3 regions of the Paraclostridium sp. AKS73 genome follow, and region 1 is predicted to be linked to each of the others. Evidence: riboswitches for the same ligand, from Rfam matches in the RefSeq annotation. Region 1 holds a riboswitch; each other region holds the start of a gene.
The links. A riboswitch is a leader RNA that binds a small molecule or an ion and turns the genes downstream of it on or off. The one in region 1 is predicted to bind cyclic di-GMP.
Positions count from the first base shown of each region.

Region 2: linked by a shared signal. The riboswitch ahead of LEQ07_RS17280 (glycosyl hydrolase family 18 protein) and the one ahead of LEQ07_RS15825 (SpaA isopeptide-forming pilin-related protein) in region 1 are both predicted to bind cyclic di-GMP.
Region 3: linked by a shared signal. The riboswitch ahead of LEQ07_RS18010 (YwmB family TATA-box binding protein) and the one ahead of LEQ07_RS15825 (SpaA isopeptide-forming pilin-related protein) in region 1 are both predicted to bind cyclic di-GMP.

Region 1 is NZ_JAIXHU010000036.1:23,669-25,946, forward strand. It holds gene LEQ07_RS15820 (helicase-related protein) at 1-575, shown strand, start outside; cyclic di-GMP riboswitch class II at 620-703, shown strand; cyclic di-GMP riboswitch class II at 743-826, shown strand; cyclic di-GMP riboswitch class II at 868-951, shown strand; gene LEQ07_RS15825 (SpaA isopeptide-forming pilin-related protein) at 999-2,278, shown strand, end outside.
Region 2 is NZ_JAIXHU010000045.1:10,810-13,087, forward strand. It holds gene LEQ07_RS17275 (LPXTG cell wall anchor domain-containing protein) at 1-667, shown strand, start outside; cyclic di-GMP riboswitch class I at 761-851, shown strand; gene LEQ07_RS17280 (glycosyl hydrolase family 18 protein) at 1,044-2,278, shown strand, end outside.
Region 3 is NZ_JAIXHU010000050.1:11,285-13,562, forward strand. It holds gene glmS (glutamine--fructose-6-phosphate transaminase (isomerizing)) at 1-533, shown strand, start outside; cyclic di-GMP riboswitch class II at 761-844, shown strand; gene LEQ07_RS18010 (YwmB family TATA-box binding protein) at 996-1,757, shown strand; gene murA (UDP-N-acetylglucosamine 1-carboxyvinyltransferase) at 1,776-2,278, shown strand, end outside.

The DNA.
Region 1 (2,278 bases):
ATGTATTAGTAAGTACAGATGTAGCTAGCAGAGGTATTCATATTGATGATATATCTTTAGTAATAAATTATGATGTTCCTAGGGACAAAGAAAATTATATACATCGAATAGGTAGAACTGGGAGACATGATCGATATGGGAAATCAGTGACTATAGTAAGCGATAAGGATAAGAAATATATAGATGAAATAAAAGAATATATAGGGTATGATATCGATGCTTTAGAAGATATAACAAGTGATAAAATAAAAAGTGGTAAATATGAGTTTGAACAAAAATCATCTAGAATTCTCAAAAACAGAAGGAAAACAAATAGTAAGGAAAAAATTCATAGTGAAGTAACAAGAATATATTTAAATGCGGGTAAAAAGAAAAAAATAAGAATTATAGATATAGTAGGGACATTTAGCAATATAAAAGGAATAAATAATGAAGATATAGGAGTAATTGAAGTTCATGATCTGTATTCATATGTTGACGTATTAAATTATAAAGGTGAGAAATTTTTGAAAGACTATAATCAAATAAACATAAAGAAAAAATTAGTAAAAGTAAGAAGAGATAATAAGATATAATATTGCAAAAAATGTCAAAATACGCTATAATCATGTAGATTAATCAACAAAATAGAAGCGAAGAAGTATATTCTATACGTGGGCACCTTGGATATACGGAGTTAGTGGTGCAACCGGCTATATTTATTAAACATAAATATAGCCTTTTTTATTTGGGTCATGAAAATTGAAAAAATAGAAACGAAGAAGTATATCCTGTATGTGGGCACCTTGGATATACGGAGTTAGTGGTGCAACCGGCTATATTTATTAAATATAAATATAGCCTTTTTTATTTGAATTATGAAAATTGAAGAAAAATAGAGGCGAAGAAGTATACCCTGTATGTGGGCACCTGGGGTATGCGGAGTTAGTGGTGCAACCGGCTATATTTATTGAATATAAATATAGCCTTTTTATAAAAAATTAAGATGAGGTGATTTTGTGAGAACAAAAAAAAGGTATAGAATGTTTAGTATGATTGTGATATTAAATCTAATACTAAACATTATATCTCCAGGGATGGCGGTGTTTGCTGAAAATAATAATGTTAAGTTGACATTAACAAGCAACAAGACAAAATTGGAATCAGGGGAACAAGTTGAGTTTAATTTAAATTACGAGGCGTTAAATGGGCCAGGGAGTATAAAAGCAGGAGACACAATAACATTTAAATTGCCGGATGTATTTGAAAATATTCAACCTAAATATCCTCCAGAACATTTTAAAAATGTAACTGTAGATGGAACAATTGTCACAGCTGTGTTTAGTGAAGGCGCAAATGATGCAATAGGTGGATACATGAGTGTAAAGGCTACAGCTAAAAATGTTGAAACTAACACAACACAAAGAGTTGAAGTTAACTTAGATGGTACAGTTCAATATATTGATGTGGAAATAGTTCCTCCAGATGAAAAAGTACCAGTAGATCCACCAACTGTAACAGATAGACAAATTTATAAAACTGTTGATAATCCAGATGGATATGATGGTTATGAAAATGGAACATTAATAAACAATATAAATAATCCTGTTATAGGTAAAAAAGTAAAATATAGTATATATGTTAATGAAAAGTATGCAACTATGTATAATTCATATATAAAGGATACTATTCCTAACGGAATGGAGTTAGTTAAAGATTCTGTAAAAATTTATGAAATACAATATGGACAACAAGAGAAAGATGTAACAGAAGATTTTCAAGGAAAGATAAATACGCAAAACAATTCAATTAATGTAAATTTTGGAACTACTTATAACAAATATAGAGTAAGTTATAGCGTTATAATAAGACAAAATATGCAACGTTATGATAATGTTGCATATTTAATTAAACATGATGAAACATTATCATCAAAAGCAATAGTAAAACCTAAAGACGATGGTAAGATGTTAACTAAATACAGTAGAACTAGTGAGACAGCAAAAGATGAGAATGGAAATACTATAAATATAGTAAATCTTAATGACAATAAGGTTAAATATACACTTGATATAAATCCTAATAATCAAAGTGTAACAAATGCAATTATTGAAGATAACATTCCAGATGGAATGAAATTAGTAGATGGAAGTATTATGGTAGGTACATATGATATATCTGATAACTTTGAATGGGTAACAGATAAAATGAAAAATAAGATAAAATTTGAAAATAATAAGCTAACTGTTAATATAGGGAATACAGATAAGCATTATTTAATTTATTATGACTTAGAAGT
Region 2 (2,278 bases), on a different contig from region 1:
AATATTTATTTCTATATGTATGATTGTATCTATATTTATGCTAACTGGATGCGTAAATTCAGATATAACACTTAATATAGATAAAAAAGGAAATGCAAGTGTTACAGCACAAATTTTAAGCAGTGATTATCTAATGGAGGGTATAAATGAGCAAGACTTAAAATCAAATTACGATAATGTTGAGAAAATAACAGAATCAGGCAAAACAGGATATAAAATAACTGAAAACTTAGGAAATATTGCTAACTTAAAACAAAACAATAGTAAGGGAATCAAAAAGTTTGGAGATTTAGTAAGTGTAAAAAAAGAAGATAGCTTTTTATCTAACACATACGATATAAATATAAAATTAAAAGACTATATAAACAAAAACATGAGTAAAGAAGAAATGGGAATGTTAAATTTATTTGGATCAGGATTTGATTTGAATTTCAATTTAAATACACCTATAGAATTAGTAGAATCAAATGCTAATTCAAACTCAAAAAAAGATGGAATATATAAATATAACTGGAATTTAAACTTATCAAACTTAGAAAATATACATGTAAAAGCAAAAATTCCAAATGTACAAAATATAGTGATAATATCTATTTTAGGAATAGTTTTAATTTTAGGCCTAGCCATATTTATTCTTAAAAAAAGAAAAAATATGAATAACAAATAATAAAAATTATGTTGTACATCATAAAAATGTCTGCTATAATTACAGTGAATTAAACAGATAATATTCACTAAATAGTGAATATTGTCTGTTAAAAAACTTAATAGGCAAAATTAGGGAAATCTAATGACGCAAAGCTATAGGGGCTAAGGTATGTTTATACATATTATGCCAGCCAGTTGCCAAAGAGTATACATACTTTTTGTTTTTATACGGCATTATTATATGTCTTATTAACTATACCATTAAACTACTCTTTAGGAGTGGTTTTTTTGTTAAGTAAAAAACAAAGGTTAATAAGATGCATAAGAGTGTGAGATTATAAGCGTCTAGTTTTTATATCAAGATTAACCTAGTATAGCCCAATTGGAGGGAAAGAATGAAAAATTTAAAAAGATTAAGGAAACGCAGAAGTAAAGTGCTAGTAGCTATAATGATGTCTATGCTTATAACACAAGGGTTATATTCAAGTGATAGCATAATTGTAAGTGCGCAAGAACAAACTGCGAATCATTCTAAAAACACAGTTAACCATAATCAAAAAAGAAATGTTATGTATTATGGAGACTGGTCAATTTGGGGAGGACAGGAAAACTTTTATCCAAAGGATATACCAGCAGATAAATTAACTCATTTGAATTTTGCTTTCTTAGATTTTGATTCAAATGGAAACTTAAAATTTACAGATAAAGATGCTGCTGTTGGAGCACCTGTAGGTCAAGATGGTGTTCAATGGGGAGCTGCTAATGCTGGTGTATTAAGTGCATTTCAAGAATTAAAAGCAAAAAATCCAAATTTAAAAATAGGAGTGTCTCTTGGAGGATGGTCAAAATCAGGTGATTTTTCTGAAGTAGCTGCAAATCCAGATAAAAGAGCAAATTTAGTTAAAAATGTACTGAAATTTATTGATTACACAAACATGGATTTTGTAGATATTGACTGGGAATATCCATGTGATGTTAGGCAACCTGATTTGGTAGACAACAAAAACGATGAAGGTACACCTAATGCAACTAAAGCAGATAAAGAAAATTATATAAAACTTTTACAAGAATTCAGAACAGAACTTGATAAACAAAGTAGCAAACTAAGTAAGGATTATGAACTATCTGTAGCAATACCTGCGCCTAAGAGCAAAGTCGATTTAGGCATAGATGCAGAAAAACTTTTCAACATTGTAGATTTTGCAAATATAATGACCTATGACATGAGGGGAGCATGGGATGAATATAGCGGTCATCAAACAGCGCTTTATCCAAACGAAAGTGACCCCATAAAGGGGAATAATTTATCAATAGATGAGACTGTTGATTACCTAGTAGATAAAGGCGCTGAAAAAGATAAAATTGTAATAGGGGCAGCTTATTATACTCGTGGATGGGATAAAGTTGAAAAAGGTAATAACAATTCTTTGCCAGGAATTTTTAACAAGGCTTCAATAACTACAAAAGATGCAGATCAGACACCATCAAGAGGAGCTATAAATGAAGCTCCATTAGCGTCAGGAGATGGAGGTCGCATGGGCGGAGTGTGGTCATACAGAAGTTTAGATAAATTAAAATCAAAGTATCCAGGACTAAAAGAATATTGGGATGATACAGCAAAAGCACCGTA
Region 3 (2,278 bases), on a different contig from region 1:
AAATGATAGAAAAACTAAAAGAAATGCCTTCAAAGGTTGAAGAAGCTTTAAAACAAGAAGATCATATAAAAGAAATTGCTAAGACTTTAAAAGAAAAGCATAGCGCATTCTACCTAGGTAGAGGATTAGATTATAATATAGCTATGGAAGGTGCTTTAAAAATAAAAGAAATATCATATATACATGCAGAAGCATTTGCTGCAGGTGAGTTAAAGCATGGAACTATAGCATTAATAGAAAAAGGAACTCCTGTAGTTGCTATAGCTTCTCAAGGAGAGTTATTTGAAAAAATGGTTTCTAACATGGAAGAGGTTAGAGCAAGAGGAGCATATGTAATTGCTGTAGCTCAAGAGAAAAATAAAGAAGTTGAAAAATCTGCTGATGAAGTGGTATATATACCTAATGTTGAGGATGTTTTATCAAGTATATTAACAGTTTTACCACTTCAATTATTATCTTACTATGTTGCAGTTGAAAGAGGTTGCGATGTAGATAAACCAAGAAACTTAGCCAAATCAGTTACTGTTGAATAATAAAAATCAAAGGTGATATCTCGATTTTATATTGAGAATCACCTTTTTAAACTTTATGTATAATTTTATATACAATACTAATTTAAGATACTGAGTAATTAACTAAATCTTAAAAATAGTGATTTGAAGCTTTTGAGAGTATAAGATAGGGTAAATCCAAATGAAACTCATACGAAAGCTTAAAAGCGCCAAATTTAGCCTCTAATGCGCAATTAAATATATTTCATAATGAATTGAGAAGCGAAGAACTATATCCTATATGTGGGCATCTTGGATATATGGAGTTATTGATGCAACCAGCTACACTTAAAATATTAAGTATAGCTTTTTTATTGTGTAAAATTATATATAATTGAATGTATATAGAAAAAATTATAATAATATATTAAAATATTTTTTGGAATCGATAATAGTATAACCGACCATTTTTTTGTTAATACTTTATAGTATAAAACTGGAAATATGGGGAGGAAATACTATGAAAAAATATTAGTAAGTACAAGTTTGATATTTATATTTTTATTAGGGATAGTTGTTTGCTATGGAGAATCAAAAAATGAAATAAAGAGCAATGGATATAAGCAACTAGTAAATACTTTTGAAAGCATAGATAGCAATTTTAAATTTTATAATATGAAAGCTAATGCGTATTTAGATAAATCTTTAAAAAAAGAAGAAATGAAAAATATTTGCATGGAAATAATTTCAAATCTAGGGCTTGAAGAATCGAATTTGAAATGGATTGAAAGTAAAAAGGATACTCAAACACAGGTATATGCACAGATAGATGAAAAAGATAGAAATATATCTATCATTGTCGCTAATAAAGGTAAAAATGAGTCATATATTATAGTTGACATATTAGAAAATAAAGTATATAAAGATATAGTGGATATTTATACGGTTGTAGAAAATACTCTAAATTTGTATTGCAAAAAAGTCGATATTTATACATGTATGGCTGGAGAGTATAAAAAAAAGTTACAACTACACAAATATGATGATATTTTGAAAAAAATATTATATAATATGAATGCTAAAGAAATAGATAGGGTTGAAGAAGAAAATTTTATGTCGGTAACAGCTTTTAGTAAATTGATTAAAACTGATTACCTTGAATATTTGGGAAATAAGGTAAATTTAAATATAGGAATTAGGTATAGCGAAAATGAAGAAAAAACTATGATTTACATAGCTACACCTATAATAAAATTAGATTATTAGTGTGAGGAGAAAAGTGAAATGGCAAAAATTTTAGTTAAGAAGAGTAATCCACTTGTAGGAAGTGTTAAAATAGATGGGGCAAAAAATGCAGTATTACCAATAATAGCAGCAACTTTATTAGCTGATGGGAAATCAGTATTAAAAGGGGTTCCTAATTTAAAAGACGTACATGTAATATCTGACTTATTAAGACATTTAGGGGCAGAAGTTGAATATAAAGACTGTACATTAACAGTAGATGCAAGTAATATAAAGACTTGTGAAGCTCCATATGAGCTTGTAAGAAAAATGAGAGCATCATTCTTAGTAATGGGACCATTACTTGCTAGATTTAATCATACAAAGATATCTATGCCAGGAGGATGCGCAATAGGAACTAGACCTATAGATTTACATCTAAAAGGATTTAAGGCATTAGGAGCTAATGTAATAATAGATCATGGATTTGTTGAAGCTAATGCAGAAAAATTAGTAGGAAGCAAGTTATACTTAGACTTCCCATCAGTAGGAGCTACAGAAAA